DNA from 3 places in the Variovorax sp. Soil_C_19 genome. Region 3 is predicted to be linked to each of the others. Evidence: predicted binding sites of a transcription regulator. Region 3 holds the regulator's gene; each other region holds the start of a gene.
What was found. Region 3 encodes HrcA, which represses chaperone genes, less so after heat shock. Its sites were predicted from a motif close to TTAGCACTCNNNNNNNNNGAGTGCTAA; they were not measured.

Region 1 (4,337 bases), on a different contig from region 3:
TCGTAGAAATAGGGGCAGCGCGTGCGCTGCAGCAGGTTGCCGGCGGTGGTCGCCTTGTTGCGCAGCTGCCCGGAGGCGCCGGCCAGCAGCGCGCGCGACAGCACGCCATGGTCGCGCCGCACGCGCTCGTCGGCGGCGAGGTCAGTGTTGCGCACCAGCGCACCAATGCGCAGGCCGCCATCGGGCGTGGGTTCGATCTTGTCGAGCGCGAGGCCGTTCACGTCCACCAAGTGCGCAGGCGCCTCGATCTGGAGCTTCATCAGGTCGAGCAGGTTGGTGCCGCCGGCGATGAACTTGGCGCCCGGGTTCGCGGCCACGGCCGCCGCGGCCTGTGCCGGCGTTTGCACGCGCTCGTAGCTGAACGGCTTCATGTCGGGCTCCCGGCCACTTCGGTGATGGCGTCGACGATGTTGGAGTAGGCGCCGCAGCGGCAGATGTTGCCGCTCATGCGCTCGCGCAGCTCTTCGGCCGAGAGGATCGGCCGTGCCGTGAGGTCTGCGCTCACATGGCTCGGCACGCCGCGCCGGACCTCGTCGATCACCGCCACCGCCGAGCAGATCTGGCCCGGCGTGCAGTAGCCGCACTGGTAGCCGTCGTGCTTGACGAACGCGGCCTGCAGCGGATGCATGTTCTGCGGCGTGCCGAGCCCTTCGATGGTCGTGACCTGCCCGCCGTCGTGCATGACCGCGAGCGTCAGGCACGAATTGATCCGCCGTCCGTCGGCGATCACCGTGCAGGCACCGCATTGGCCGTGGTCGCAGCCCTTCTTGGTGCCGGTGAGGTGCAGGTGCTCGCGCAGTGCATCGAGCAAGGTGGTGCGTGTGTCGAGGTCCAGCGCATGCGCGTTTCCGTTGACGTTGAGCGTGAGCTTCATGCGGGGTACGGCCGCAGCAGAGGGTGCCGCCGGTGCGGCAGCGGCCGGTGCCGCGGACGAGACCGCCGCCGCGGTGGCGGCGGTCGCAGCGCCGACGATGAGCGCGTCGCGCCGCGAGATCATCTGGGTCGTGGGACTGTTCATGTCAACTCCTGTTGTTGATCGAAGTTCGGTGTCTGCATGCATCGTGGAGGGCTGCACAGGAGAATGGTTTCGGCGGTGCCGGCGCGCAGTTCATCGCCTACTTTCCGAGTCAGCCGAAGGCTTTCCGACCTGGGTCCGGACCGACCATTCTTCGCGAGACGCGCTGCCATCGATAGCGCATTCCGCTCCATTTCTTGCCCGATCCTGTGAGGCTCGCGGCGCGCTGTGACGTAAAGACTTAAATGCGCCGGCGCGCGGCGGGGTCGCCGCCCTTGGCGTTGTCGCGCAGCAAGCCGATGTCGCGTTTGGGCGGGGCGCCGAACAGCCGGCTGTATTCGCGGCTGAACTGGGACGGGCTTTCGTAGCCGACCCGGAATGCGGCGCTCGCCGCATCGGCGTGTTCGCTCAGCATCAGGCGCTTCGCCTCGTTCAGCCGCAGCCATTTCTGGTACTGCAGCGGGCTCATCGCGGTGAGCTGGCGAAAGTGATGGTGAAAGGTGGGCGCGCTCATCTGCACGCGGGCCGCGAGCTCGTCCACGCGCAGCGAGGAGGCGTAGTTCAGCTTGAGCCAATCGATCGCCCGCGCGATGCGGCGGCCCTGCCCGTCCACCGAGGCGATCTGCCGCAGCCTGCCCGCCTGGTCGCTCATCAGCAGCCGGTAGTGGATCTCGCGCTGGATCAAGGGAGCGAGCACCGGAATGGCCTCGGGCTCATCGAGCAGCGCCAACAGTCGCTCGATGGGCGCCCAGAGCGCAGGGGTGGCGGTGCCGATCTCCACGCCCACCCCGGCCGGACGGTCGCGCTGCGGCGGCAGGCTGCCCTGCGCGATCAGCTCGGCCAGCATGCGCACGTCGAACTTCAGCACCAGGCCGAGGCAGGGCGCCTCGGGGCTCGCCGCCAGCACTTCGGAGTTGGCGGGCACGTCGAGCGAGGTGACGAGGAAGCGCGAGGCGTCGTACGCATAGGCCGCGCCGCCGACCCACAGCTGCTTCGTCCCCTGGGCGACGAGCACGATGCCGGGTTCGATCATGCAGACGACGGGCGCTGCCGGGGCGTCCCGCCGGAACAAGCCGAGGCCCGCGATCGGCGTCTCGAAATCGCCCGCGCGCGGCGTGTGGGCGGCAATGATCCGCGCCATCGCGGCCTGGGGGGCCCGCAGGTGCTCGGCAGCGGGCGTGTCGTGTTGATGTCGGGTTGCCATGGACGGCGTGAATCTCCGCGGCGGACTCTACCTGCGAGGCACCGGCCTTCCACAAAACCGCGGGTGCCGCGAGGGGATCGGGCAAGAAATCCAGCGGATTGCGCAACCAGCGCGTGTGCCCTGCCGGGCCGCCCGGCCTTGAAACTCCGCCGATTGCCCTTATGATTAGCACTCGCTGCTGTTGAGTGCTAACAACCAGGCCTCGCTTCCAGTCGATGGCTGCCTGCTTTCCCGCGGGCGCCGACCACAACCCCGTTTCTTATTCAGGAGATGCAATGAAACTTCGTCCTTTGGCCGATCGCGTGATCGTCAAGCGTGTTGACAGCGAAACCAAGACCGCCTCTGGCATCGTCATCCCCGACGCCGCCGCCGAGAAGCCCGATCAGGGTGAAGTCCTGGCCGTGGGCCCGGGCAAGCGCAATGACAAGGGCGAAATCTCGGCCCTGACCGTCAAGGTCGGCGACCGCGTGCTGTTCGGCAAGTACAGCGGCCAGACCGTGAAGGTCGACGGCGACGAGCTGCTCGTGATGAAGGAAGACGACCTTTTCGCGGTCGTCGAAGCAAAGTGATTTTGCGGGACAGACCAAGCCGACGCGAAGCGCGGATTGCTCTGTCCCCAACTGATTAGATCTAATTACTGGAGTAATAAAACATGGCAGCAAAAGACGTAGTCTTCGGCGGTGAAGCCCGCGCACGCATGGTCGAAGGCGTGAACATCCTCGCCAACGCCGTCAAGGTGACCCTGGGCCCCAAGGGCCGCAACGTGGTGCTCGAGCGTTCGTTCGGCGCCCCCACCGTGACCAAGGACGGTGTGTCGGTCGCGAAGGAAATCGAGCTCAAGGACAAGCTCCAGAACATGGGCGCCCAGCTCGTGAAGGAAGTGGCCTCCAAGACCAGCGACAACGCCGGTGACGGCACCACCACCGCGACCGTGCTGGCCCAGGCCATCGTTCGCGAAGGTTTCAAGCTGGTGGCTGCCGGCATGAACCCGATGGACCTGAAGCGCGGCATCGACAAGGCTGTCACGGCCCTGGTCGCCGAGCTGAAGAAGGCTTCGAAGCCCACCACCACGTCGAAGGAAATCGCTCAAGTCGGCTCGATCTCGGCCAACAGCGACGAAACCATCGGCAAGCTCATCGCTGACGCGATGGACAAGGTCGGCAAGGAAGGCGTGATCACCGTCGAAGACGGCAAGTCGCTCGACAGCGAACTCGACGTCGTCGAAGGCATGCAGTTCGACCGCGGTTACCTGTCGCCCTACTTCATCAACAACCCCGAGAAGCAATCGGCGCTGTTGGACAACCCCTTCGTGCTGCTGTTCGACAAGAAGATCAGCAACATCCGCGACCTGCTCCCTACGCTGGAACAAGTCGCAAAGGCTGGCCGTCCGCTCCTGATCATTGCCGAAGAAGTCGAAGGCGAAGCCCTGGCTACCTTGGTCGTGAACACGATCCGCGGCATCCTGAAGGTCGTGGCCGTCAAGGCACCTGGCTTCGGCGACCGCCGCAAGGCCATGCTGGAAGACATCGCCATCCTGACGGGCGGCAAGGTCATCGCTGAAGAAGTGGGCCTGACGCTCGAGAAGGTGACGCTGGCCGACCTGGGCCAAGCCAAGCGCATCGAAGTGGGCAAGGAAAACACCATCATCATCGACGGTTCGGGCGCTGCGGCCGACATCGAAGCCCGCGTGAAGCAAGTCCGCGTGCAGATCGAAGAAGCCACGAGCGACTACGACCGCGAGAAGCTGCAAGAGCGCGTGGCCAAGCTGGCCGGCGGCGTGGCAGTGATCAAGGTTGGCGCTGCCACCGAAGTCGAAATGAAGGAAAAGAAGGCCCGCGTCGAAGACGCCCTGCACGCCACCCGCGCTGCAGTGGAAGAAGGCGTCGTGGCTGGCGGCGGCGTGGCTCTGCTGCGTGCCAAGCAAGCCGTGGGCGACAAGGTCAAGGGCGACAACGCCGACCAGGAAGCCGGCATCAAGCTGGTGCTCAAGGCCATCGAAGCGCCGCTGCGCGAAATCGTGAACAACGCCGGCGGCGAAGCCTCGGTGGTGGTCAACGCTGTGTTGGCCGGCAAGGGCAACTACGGCTTCAACGCTGCGAACGACACGTACGGCGACAT
Region 2 (4,337 bases), on a different contig from region 3:
ACCCTGGGCCTGGGGCTCTCGGCCTGCAACAAGGAAGCCGCCGCGCCGAGCTTCAAGGCGATCGACCTCACGGGCGCCGACTACGCGCGCGATTTCTCGCTCAAGGACACCGAAGGCAAGGTCCGCACCCTGGCCGACTTCAAGGGCAAGGTCGTGGTGCTGTTCTTCGGCTATGTGCAGTGCCCCGACGTCTGCCCGACCACCATGACGGAGATGGCGCAGGTCAAGCAGCAGCTCGGCAGCGACGGCGACAAGCTGCAGGTGGTGTTCGTCACCGTCGATCCCGCGCGCGACACGCCCGAGGTGCTCAAGGCTTACATGGGCGCCTTCGACCCGAGCTTCGTCGCGCTGATCCCCACGCCCGAGGAACTCGCCGCGACCGCGAAGGACTTCAAGGTCTACTTCAAGAAGGTCGAGGGCAAGACGCCCACCAGCTATTCGATGGACCATTCGGCGGCCAGCTTCGTCTACGACACCGAAGGTCGGCTGCGGCTCTACGCCCGCTACGGCACGGGCGTCGAGCCCATGGTGTCCGACGTCAAGGCGCTGCTCGCCGGCTGAGTGCGCCGATCTCGCCGCCAATGGACGTCTCGCCGGCCTCGGTCGAGCACCTGAAGTCGCGCAAGGGCGCATTCCGCATCGCGCTCATTCCGCCCGAGGTGTTGCACGCGCTCAACGACGGCCTGCTCGAAACCGTCAACCTCAATGAATTCCTGGCGCTGGAATTGCCCAGGCTGGCGCGTAGCGTGGCGGGCCACATCGGCCTCGATGCGGAAAGCGATCGCCTGCTCGACACGCTCGCCATGCTCGCGGCATTCAAGCCGATGCAGCGGCACGGCCACATCGCCCGTGCGCTCTACGACCTTGCGGCGATGCACGCCGAGCGCGATGCGGTCGCCCATCGGCTTGCCACGCATGCGAGCGACGCCGCCCGGTGCTGGGCGGCGCAATGGATCACCCTGTCGGGCCTGCCGCTCGCGGCCCAGCTGCATGCCGTGCGGCGATTTGCCGCCGATCCGCATTTCGGCGTGCGCGAGATCGCCTGGATGGCCGTGCGCGAGGCCGTCATCGGCGCGCTCGATGAATCGCTGGCATTGCTGCAACCCTGGACGGCCGACGCCGACCCGAACATCCGGCGCTTCGCAAGTGAACTCACGCGGCCGCGTGGCGTGTGGTGCGCGCAGATCGAGGCGCTCAAGGCCGAACCCTGGCGTGCGCTGCCGCTGATCGAGGCACTGCGTGCCGACAGCAGCCGCTACGTGCAGAACTCGGTCGCCAACTGGCTCAACGATGCGAGCAAGACCCAGCCCGAATGGGTCGACCGGCTTGGCGCGCGCTGGCTGCAGGAATCCGACACGCCGGCCACGCGCTACATCGTTCGCCGCGCCTTGCGTTCGCTCGCCAAGGCGGCGTGAACAACGAAAAAGCCCGGCACGCAGCCGGGCTTCGAGGCGAAGGAAGGCGGACGCTTACGCGTAGTCGGCGAGTGCCTTCTTCATCTTCTTCATGGCCGCCACTTCGATCTGGCGGATGCGCTCGGCGCTCACGCCGTAGACGGCCGCCAAGTCGTGCAGCGTCATGCCGCCCGAACCGTCGTCGTTCACCTTGAGCCAGCGCTCTTCCACGATGCGGCGGCTGCGGTCATCCAGCGCTTCGAGAGCGGTGGCGATGCCGTCGGTCGAGAGCCGATCGCGCTGCTGCGATTCGAGCAGCGCGGTGGGCTCCTGCGAGGCGTCGGCCAGATAGGCGATCGGGCCGAACGCTTCGTCGCCGTCGTCCGACGGACCCGGGTCGAGCAGCACATCGCCACCCGACAGGCGGGTTTCCATCTCGAGCACTTCTTCGGGCTTGACGTTGAGCCGGCTCGCCATCTGCGAAACCTCGTCGGGGCTCAGCGTTTCGCGGTGCGTGCCGTTGTCGGCCGCGGCCGAATCGGCCTTGAAGCTCTGTTTCATCGAGCGCAGGTTGAAGAACAGCTTGCGCTGGGCCTTGGTCGTCGCGACCTTGACCATGCGCCAGTTCTTCAGGATGTACTCGTGGATCTCGGCCTTGATCCAGTGCATGGCATAGCTCACGAGCCGCACGCCCTGGTCGGGGTCGAAGCGCTTCACGGCCTTCATCAGGCCGACGTTGCCCTCCTGGATCAGGTCGCCGTGCGGCAAGCCATAACCCAGGTATTGGCGCGAGATGGACACCACGAGGCGCAGGTGCGAGAGGATCAGCGCACCGGCCGCTTCGAGGTCGTTGTGGTCGCGCAGCCGGCGTGCGAAGCCCTGCTCTTCTTCGAGCGTGAGCATCGGCAGCCGGTTGGCGGTCGAAATGTAGGCATCCAGGTTGCCCAGCGGAGGCACCATCGACCAGGGGTTGGCGACGGCGAGCTGGTTGGCAGAGGCTCCAGACAGCGTGGTCATCAGGGGAAACTCCTTTGTATTGGGCATATTAGCACTCGGTTAGAGGGAGTGCTAAGGGAAGGGTTCCCCTCCAGTCTCTATCGCCACGATAGCCAAAAGCTGTCGGTTTTCACTGGGCTTGGAACTTTTTTCACTGGGAATGGAACCCTGACTCTTTTGAAATCAACGACTTGGCTCCATCGCTCGTCGCGCAGATGAGGAACCCAGCCGTTTTCGCCTTTTGTAGGAGCCGGGAAATAGTGGTCGGTTCCGCCGCCAGTTTCCTTCTTCATGCAACTCTGTTTTTCTCCCCTGGCATCAAGCTATATTACCCGGATAAAAGTTGTTGGCGGGTGTGGAAGCTCAACTCAGAGCCGACTCGGCGGCTGAAGCGATTGCCCGGAGTTGCGCACGAGCGGCCTCCGCCCGAAAGCGAGGGATCACCCAGTTGTGGTGCGTCTCACGGTATCGTCCATAGTGAGCCCGTGCGACTGTGCGCACTGCCGAGACGATGTCGGGGTCGAACCGCACGGCCTTGACGGCGATGTCACCGCTGGGGAGTTCCTTGACGGAGATCCAGCGTCCGCGGATCGTCACGATCTCCTCGGGCAGGAAGTGCCGCTGCGCTGCCAGCGCAGCAGGCGAAAACGCTGGCAGCTGCTTAGTTGTTGATTGCCACCGAAAATTGACCCGGCTAACGCACTAATTTCCGTCTAAGACTGACCCACGTAAAACTCTACCCTGCTCATTTTTAAGGCAGGGGATCTTAGGAGTGATAGACGTGGCGACATTGAGTGTCATCAGACGCTGGGCCCTGCGCGAGCAGATGTCCATCCGCGAGATTGCAAGGCGTACAGGCCTGTCTCGCAACACCGTCAAGAAGTACCTGCGAGCGGGCGAAGAAGCGCCGCGCTACGCCAAGCGGGCGAGCTCGAGCAAGCTCGATCCCTATGCCGACAAGCTCGCGACCTGGCTCGCGATCGAGGCCACCAAATCGCGGAAACAGCGGCGCAATCTGCGGCAGATCCACACAACCGGGAACGACAGCTTCCGGTTCAAAAACAGTTCTGCAAAGCCTCAACCCAAAAAGGAGAACATCAAGCACTTATCCACACCGTGAAGCCTTCAGGCTCACAAAGCGGGTGGGTCAGTATTCAATGGAAATCTAGGGTCAGAGATCGGCGGAATCCAACAGCACCGTCGCAGGCAGAAGGAAAACCATCATGGTCCGATCAGTGCTTGACTTGACACAGACGCCTGAGTTCAAGCGGCGCCTGAAGGCGCATTTTGCAGAGATTGCCGCAAAGCGCCAAGAGCTTGGGCTCCCGAAGGCCGTGGTCATTGATGATGTGGTCTACAGGCAGTTTCCCGACGGGCGGTTGGAGCCTGTGGACACGCGGAAAACGCCCGATGATGCGAAAGAGCCTCCCCGCTGAGCTCTGGCGGCACGAGCAAGAGTGCGGGACGAGCAAGTCAACTCACGAGGTGCCGTGGGTCGCCCCCGATTTGCTAGCTGTGGTCCAGCTTGATTTCGAACTGAATCCGGTGTGCATCCTCCTACCAACGAATGTCTCGGAAAAACCAAGCAGGACGTTGCCTCGGGGCACCTAGACTGATCAAAAAGCTAAAGGTACGGTTGCTTCCAGCGCCCCGAGTGGCGCAATGCCGAGGATGGGAATGCTCGTCCACCACATATCGCATCGGCGAGAGCGGAGGTGGCATCGGCATACAGAGTGCTGGGCAGGGCGAAGCCCCACCGCCCGGCCCTGCAGCCTCCAGCCGTGGAATGCCTCGCAACTTCGCGGGGAAGCGCTGGCTCTCGTGAGCGTGCTGCTTCACTTTTCGCTTTCGCTTCACACTTGGGTGCGCCTTGCCGGCGCGCACCTTTCCAAAAGTCCTAGGGGGACGATGCCAGACAAGCCAGAATGGCGACCACCAACTGCCGGG
Region 3 (4,337 bases):
CAGGCCGCGACCTGCGGCAGGTGGGTGACTGCCAGCACCTGGCGGTCGCGCCCGAGCTGGTTCATGAGTCGACCGACCGTTTCGGCGACCGCGCCGCCGACGCCGGCATCGACCTCGTCGAAGATCAGCGTCTGCGCGCCGCCGAGCTGGCTGGTGGTGACGGCAATGGCCAGCGCGATGCGCGAGAGTTCGCCGCCCGAGGCGACCTTGCCGATCGGACGCGGCGTGCTGCCGGGATGGCCGCTCACAAGAAAGGCGACTTCTTCGAGCCCCGCGCGACCGGGCTGTGCGAGTGGCTGCAGCGCGACCTCGAAGCGGCCGCCCTGCATGCCGAGCCCCTGCATCGCCTGCGTGACGGCGTCGGAAAGCCGCGGTGCCGCCTGCTTGCGGGCCTTGGCAAGCGCCTTGGCTTCCTTCATGTAGGCCTGCTGCGCGGCCTGCTCGGCGCGCTCGAGGCCGTCGAGATCGCTTTGCGCATCGAGCGCCTGCAGCTCGGCCTGCCAGCCCGCCAGCAGCGCCGGAAGGTCGTCGGGCGTGCGCTTGTAGCGGCGCGCGAGCGACATCCACAGGCCCATGCGCTCGTCGAGTTCGGCAAGGCGCTGCGGGTCGACCTCGGCATTGCGCAGGTAGCCGTGCAGCGAATGGGCGGCATCGGACGCCTGCGCCACGCTCGACGCGAGCACCTCGCCGAGCGCCTGGAATTGGGGCTCGATGTGCGCGCAGTTCTGCAGCAGCGTCACCGCGCGCGACAGCGCGGCGAGCGCGCCGCCGTCGTCATCTTCAAGCGCCTGGCTGGCGCCCTGCGCTGCATCGATGAGCGCTTGTGCATTGGAGATGCGCGCGTGGTTGGTCGACAGCTCTTCCCACTCGCCCTCGGCCGGTGCCAGCTTCGCCACTTCGGCGATCTGCCACTGCAGCCGCTCGCGCTCGCGCTGCAGGGAATCCTGTGCCGAGCGCGCATGGTCGAGCGCCGAAAGCGCCTGGCGCCAGGCCTGCCAGGCGGCGTCGAGTGCGTCGGTGCGCGCGCCGGCATAGGCGTCGAGCAGGCCGCGCACCGCGTCGGGCCGCGTCAGGCTCTGCCAGGCATGCTGGCCGTGGATGTCGAGCAGCCGGTCGCCGAGTTCGCGCAGCTGCGTGGCCGTGGCCGGGCTGCCGTTGATCCAGCCGCGGCTGCGGCCCTGCAGGTCGACCGTGCGGCGCAGCAGCAGGGCGTCGCCCGATTCGAATCCGCCCTCGTCGAGCCAGGCGTCGAAAGCCGGATCGGGATCGAACTCGGCGCTCACGTCGAGCCGTTCGGCGCCCTCGCGCACCGCGCCCGCGTCGGCGCGGTTGCCGAGTGCGAGCTGAAGGGCGTCGATCAGTATCGATTTGCCGGCGCCAGTTTCACCCGTCAGCACCGTGAAACCCGACGACAGGTCGAGTTCGAGTGATCGCACGATCACGAAGTCGCGCAGGGCGATGCGTCGCAGCGCCATTCAGGAGCCCCCTTCGTTCCAATGCAGTTTCTTGCGCAGCGTGTCGAAATAGCTCCAGCCCCGCGGGTGCAGGAAGCGCACCCGGTAGTCGGAGCGGCGGACAACCACGCGGTCGCCGATCGCGAGGGATGCGAGCGACTGCATGTCGAAATTGGCGCTCGCGTCGCGGCCCGACACGAGCTCGATCACGATCTCGTCGGCGTCCGGCAGCAGCACCGGCCGGTTCGACAGCGTGTGCGGCGCGATCGGCACCAGCACCCAGCCCGGTACCGCGGGATGCAACAGCGGGCCGCCGGCCGAGAGCGCGTACGCCGTTGACCCCGTGGGCGTGGCGATGATCAGGCCGTCGGCGCGCTGGTTGGCCACGAAATGCCGGCCGACCGACACGCGCAGTTCGACCATGCCCGAGGTGGCGCCGCGGTTGACCACCACGTCGTTCATGGCCAGCGCCTCGAACACCGAGGCGCCGTCGCGCATGACGTGCGCATGCATGAGGCTGCGGTGGTCTTCCTCGTACTCGCCCGCGAGCATCGGAATCAGCGTGGCCTGGTAGTTGTCGAGCGGGATGTCGGTGATGAAGCCGAGCCGGCCGCGGTTGATGCCGATCAGCGGAATGCCGTAGCAGCCGAGCTGCCTGCCGATGCCCAGCATGGTGCCGTCGCCGCCCACCACCAGGCCGAGGTCGCAGCGCTGCCCGATCTCCTCGACGCTCAGCGGCTCGTAGCGGCCGCCGACCCGGGCCTCCGACCCGGCTTCTTCGGCCGCCGATTTCTCGACGAACACGGTGCATCCTTGCGATTCCAGGAAAGCGCCGATATCTTCCATCACGCCATCGCGCGCATCGGCCTGTGCCCTGGCACCGGAAGCCTGGTACTTGCCGATCAATGCGACGTGACGAAAGCGGGAAGTCATCTACAAATTACAACACTAAAATCTTGCAATGCTGGACGACCGCGCCAAGTTGCTGCTCAAGACGCTGGTAGAGCGCTACATCGCCGAAGGCCAACCGGTCGGGTCGCGGACTTTGTCACGTTCGTCGGGGCTCGATCTCTCGCCGGCGACCATCCGCAACGTCATGTCGGACCTCGAGGCGCTGGGGCTCATCGCGAGTCCGCACACCTCCGCCGGCCGGATACCCACCGCCCGCGGCTACCGGCTTTTCGTCGACACCATGCTGACCGCCCAGCGCGAGAAGATGGACGCGCCGAGCCTCGCGCCCGACCAGCCCCAGAAGGTGATCGCCAACGCCGCGAGCCTGCTGTCGAACCTCTCGCAATTCGTCGGCGTGGTCATGGCGCCGCGGCGCGCGTCGGTGTTCAAGCAGATCGAGTTTCTGCGGCTGTCGGAACGGCAACTGCTCGTGATCATCGTCTCGCCCGACGGCGAGGTGCAGAACCGCGTGATCGTGCCCGAGGCCGACTATTCGCAGTCCCAGCTGGTCGAAGCCTCGAACTACATCAATGCCCACTATGCGGGCCTGACCATCGAGCAGGTGCGCGACCGGCTCCAATCCGAGGTTGAGAAACTGCGCGGCGAGATCGCGGCGCTGATGCAGGCGGCGGTCAAGGTCAGCTCCGAGGTGTTAACCGAAGCCCAGGAAGACGACGTGGTGATCTCAGGCGAGCGCAACCTGCTCTCGGTGTCCGATTTCTCGAGCGACATGGGACAGCTGCGGCGCGCTTTCGAGCTGTTCGAGCAGAAGGCGCAGCTGATGCGCCTGCTCGACGTGTCGAGCAAGGCCGAGGGCGTGCGCATCTTCATAGGCGGCGAAAGCCATATCGTGCCGATCGAGGAGCTCTCGATCGTCAGTGCCAACTACGAGGTCGACGGGCAGGTCGTGGGGACGCTCGGCGTCATCGGCCCGACGCGCATGCCGTACGAACGCATGATCCAGATCGTGGACATCACCTCGCGGCTCGTCAGCAATGCGCTGAGCCACCGCAAGTAGAAGAAGAGCGCCGCCGCGGTGGCCGCGAATAGAATCGTGGCCGCGTGGGCCGTTAGCTCAGTTGGTTAGAGCAGCGGACTCATAATCCGTTGGTCGATGGTTCAAGCCCATCACGGCCTACCACTCGCAACATTTTTGAGCTCCTCCAGGGGAGGCCAAAAATGCGTGCTATACTAGCAAGCTGTGCGGCTGTAGCTCAGTTGGATAGAGTACTTGGCTACGAACCAAGGGGTCGTGGGTTCAATTCCTGCCAGCCGCACCACTCTCTGTAAAAGCCAGGACGTGAAAACGTCCTGGCTTTTTTTTGCCTGCCGCATGGCTGCGTTCAGAAAAGGAACGACAGCTGCGGGTCGGGCCTGAGGCCTGGCGGCAGCGTGACATCGTCGGCCTTCCTGCCGATCCCCGTCGCAAACCAGCGGAAGGTGTTGGTCCGTTGGCCGTCTCGCCCGGTGGTCCGCACGAACAGGTAGCCCGAGGTGGCGTTGCCCGACTCATCGACGGGGATCCCGGCGGCCCTGAGCGCTGCAACTTCGGCCCGGGTGCTCGTGTCGTACGGCAACTGGAGCGTGATGGTCGCGTTGTGAATGATCTGATTGAGCATTGCGTCCCGCAAGGTTCGTTAGGGCTCAGAGCTTCCGTCCCGTCCAACTCAGCCGTAGTTCGGCGGGCGAAGCAAGATTGTGAACTTTTTCACGTATTCCTGAAAATGTTAATGCTTCTGCGTCGCCGTAACCATTGGTTCTCATGGCATAGGCTGTTCGGCACCCGCTGCGCTGCCCGGCGCTAAAGTCGAACATTTCATTGATTCAGGGCAAGGCGAACATGGGCCTCCAGAGAAACCGGCGTGCGCGCCAGATCCTCCTGTGCTTCCTGTGCGGTGTGGCCGCCGCTCCGGCCTTGGCAGCAAAGATCAG

Region 1: AC3A6R_RS09095 (co-chaperone GroES) is a predicted target of HrcA. The motif match lies at 2,385-2,411, and genes of this name have one in related genera.
Region 2: rpoH (RNA polymerase sigma factor RpoH) is a predicted target of HrcA. The motif match lies at 2,440-2,466, and genes of this name have one in related genera.

The regions. Positions count from the first base shown of each region.
Region 1 is NZ_JBDGIV010000003.1:352,470-356,806, forward strand. Features, by position in the region: gene AC3A6R_RS09080 (FAD binding domain-containing protein) at 1-371, opposite strand, end outside; gene paoA (aldehyde dehydrogenase iron-sulfur subunit PaoA) at 368-1,018, opposite strand; gene AC3A6R_RS09090 (AraC family transcriptional regulator) at 1,257-2,219, opposite strand; gene AC3A6R_RS09095 (co-chaperone GroES) at 2,495-2,788, shown strand; gene groL (chaperonin GroEL) at 2,872-4,337, shown strand, end outside.
Region 2 is NZ_JBDGIV010000009.1:177,923-182,259, forward strand. Features, by position in the region: gene AC3A6R_RS18660 (SCO family protein) at 1-561, shown strand, start outside; gene AC3A6R_RS18665 (DNA alkylation repair protein) at 582-1,415, shown strand; gene rpoH (RNA polymerase sigma factor RpoH) at 1,470-2,411, opposite strand; partial or broken gene AC3A6R_RS18675 (helix-turn-helix domain-containing protein) at 3,163-3,420, shown strand; gene AC3A6R_RS18680 (hypothetical protein) at 3,614-3,826, shown strand.
Region 3 is NZ_JBDGIV010000015.1:40,257-44,593, forward strand. Features, by position in the region: gene recN (DNA repair protein RecN) at 1-1,475, opposite strand, end outside; gene AC3A6R_RS22745 (NAD kinase) at 1,476-2,387, opposite strand; gene hrcA (heat-inducible transcriptional repressor HrcA) at 2,416-3,423, shown strand; tRNA gene AC3A6R_RS22755 (tRNA-Ile) at 3,470-3,546, shown strand; tRNA gene AC3A6R_RS22760 (tRNA-Arg) at 3,609-3,685, shown strand; gene AC3A6R_RS22765 (hypothetical protein) at 3,749-4,024, opposite strand; gene AC3A6R_RS22770 (hypothetical protein) at 4,246-4,337, shown strand, end outside.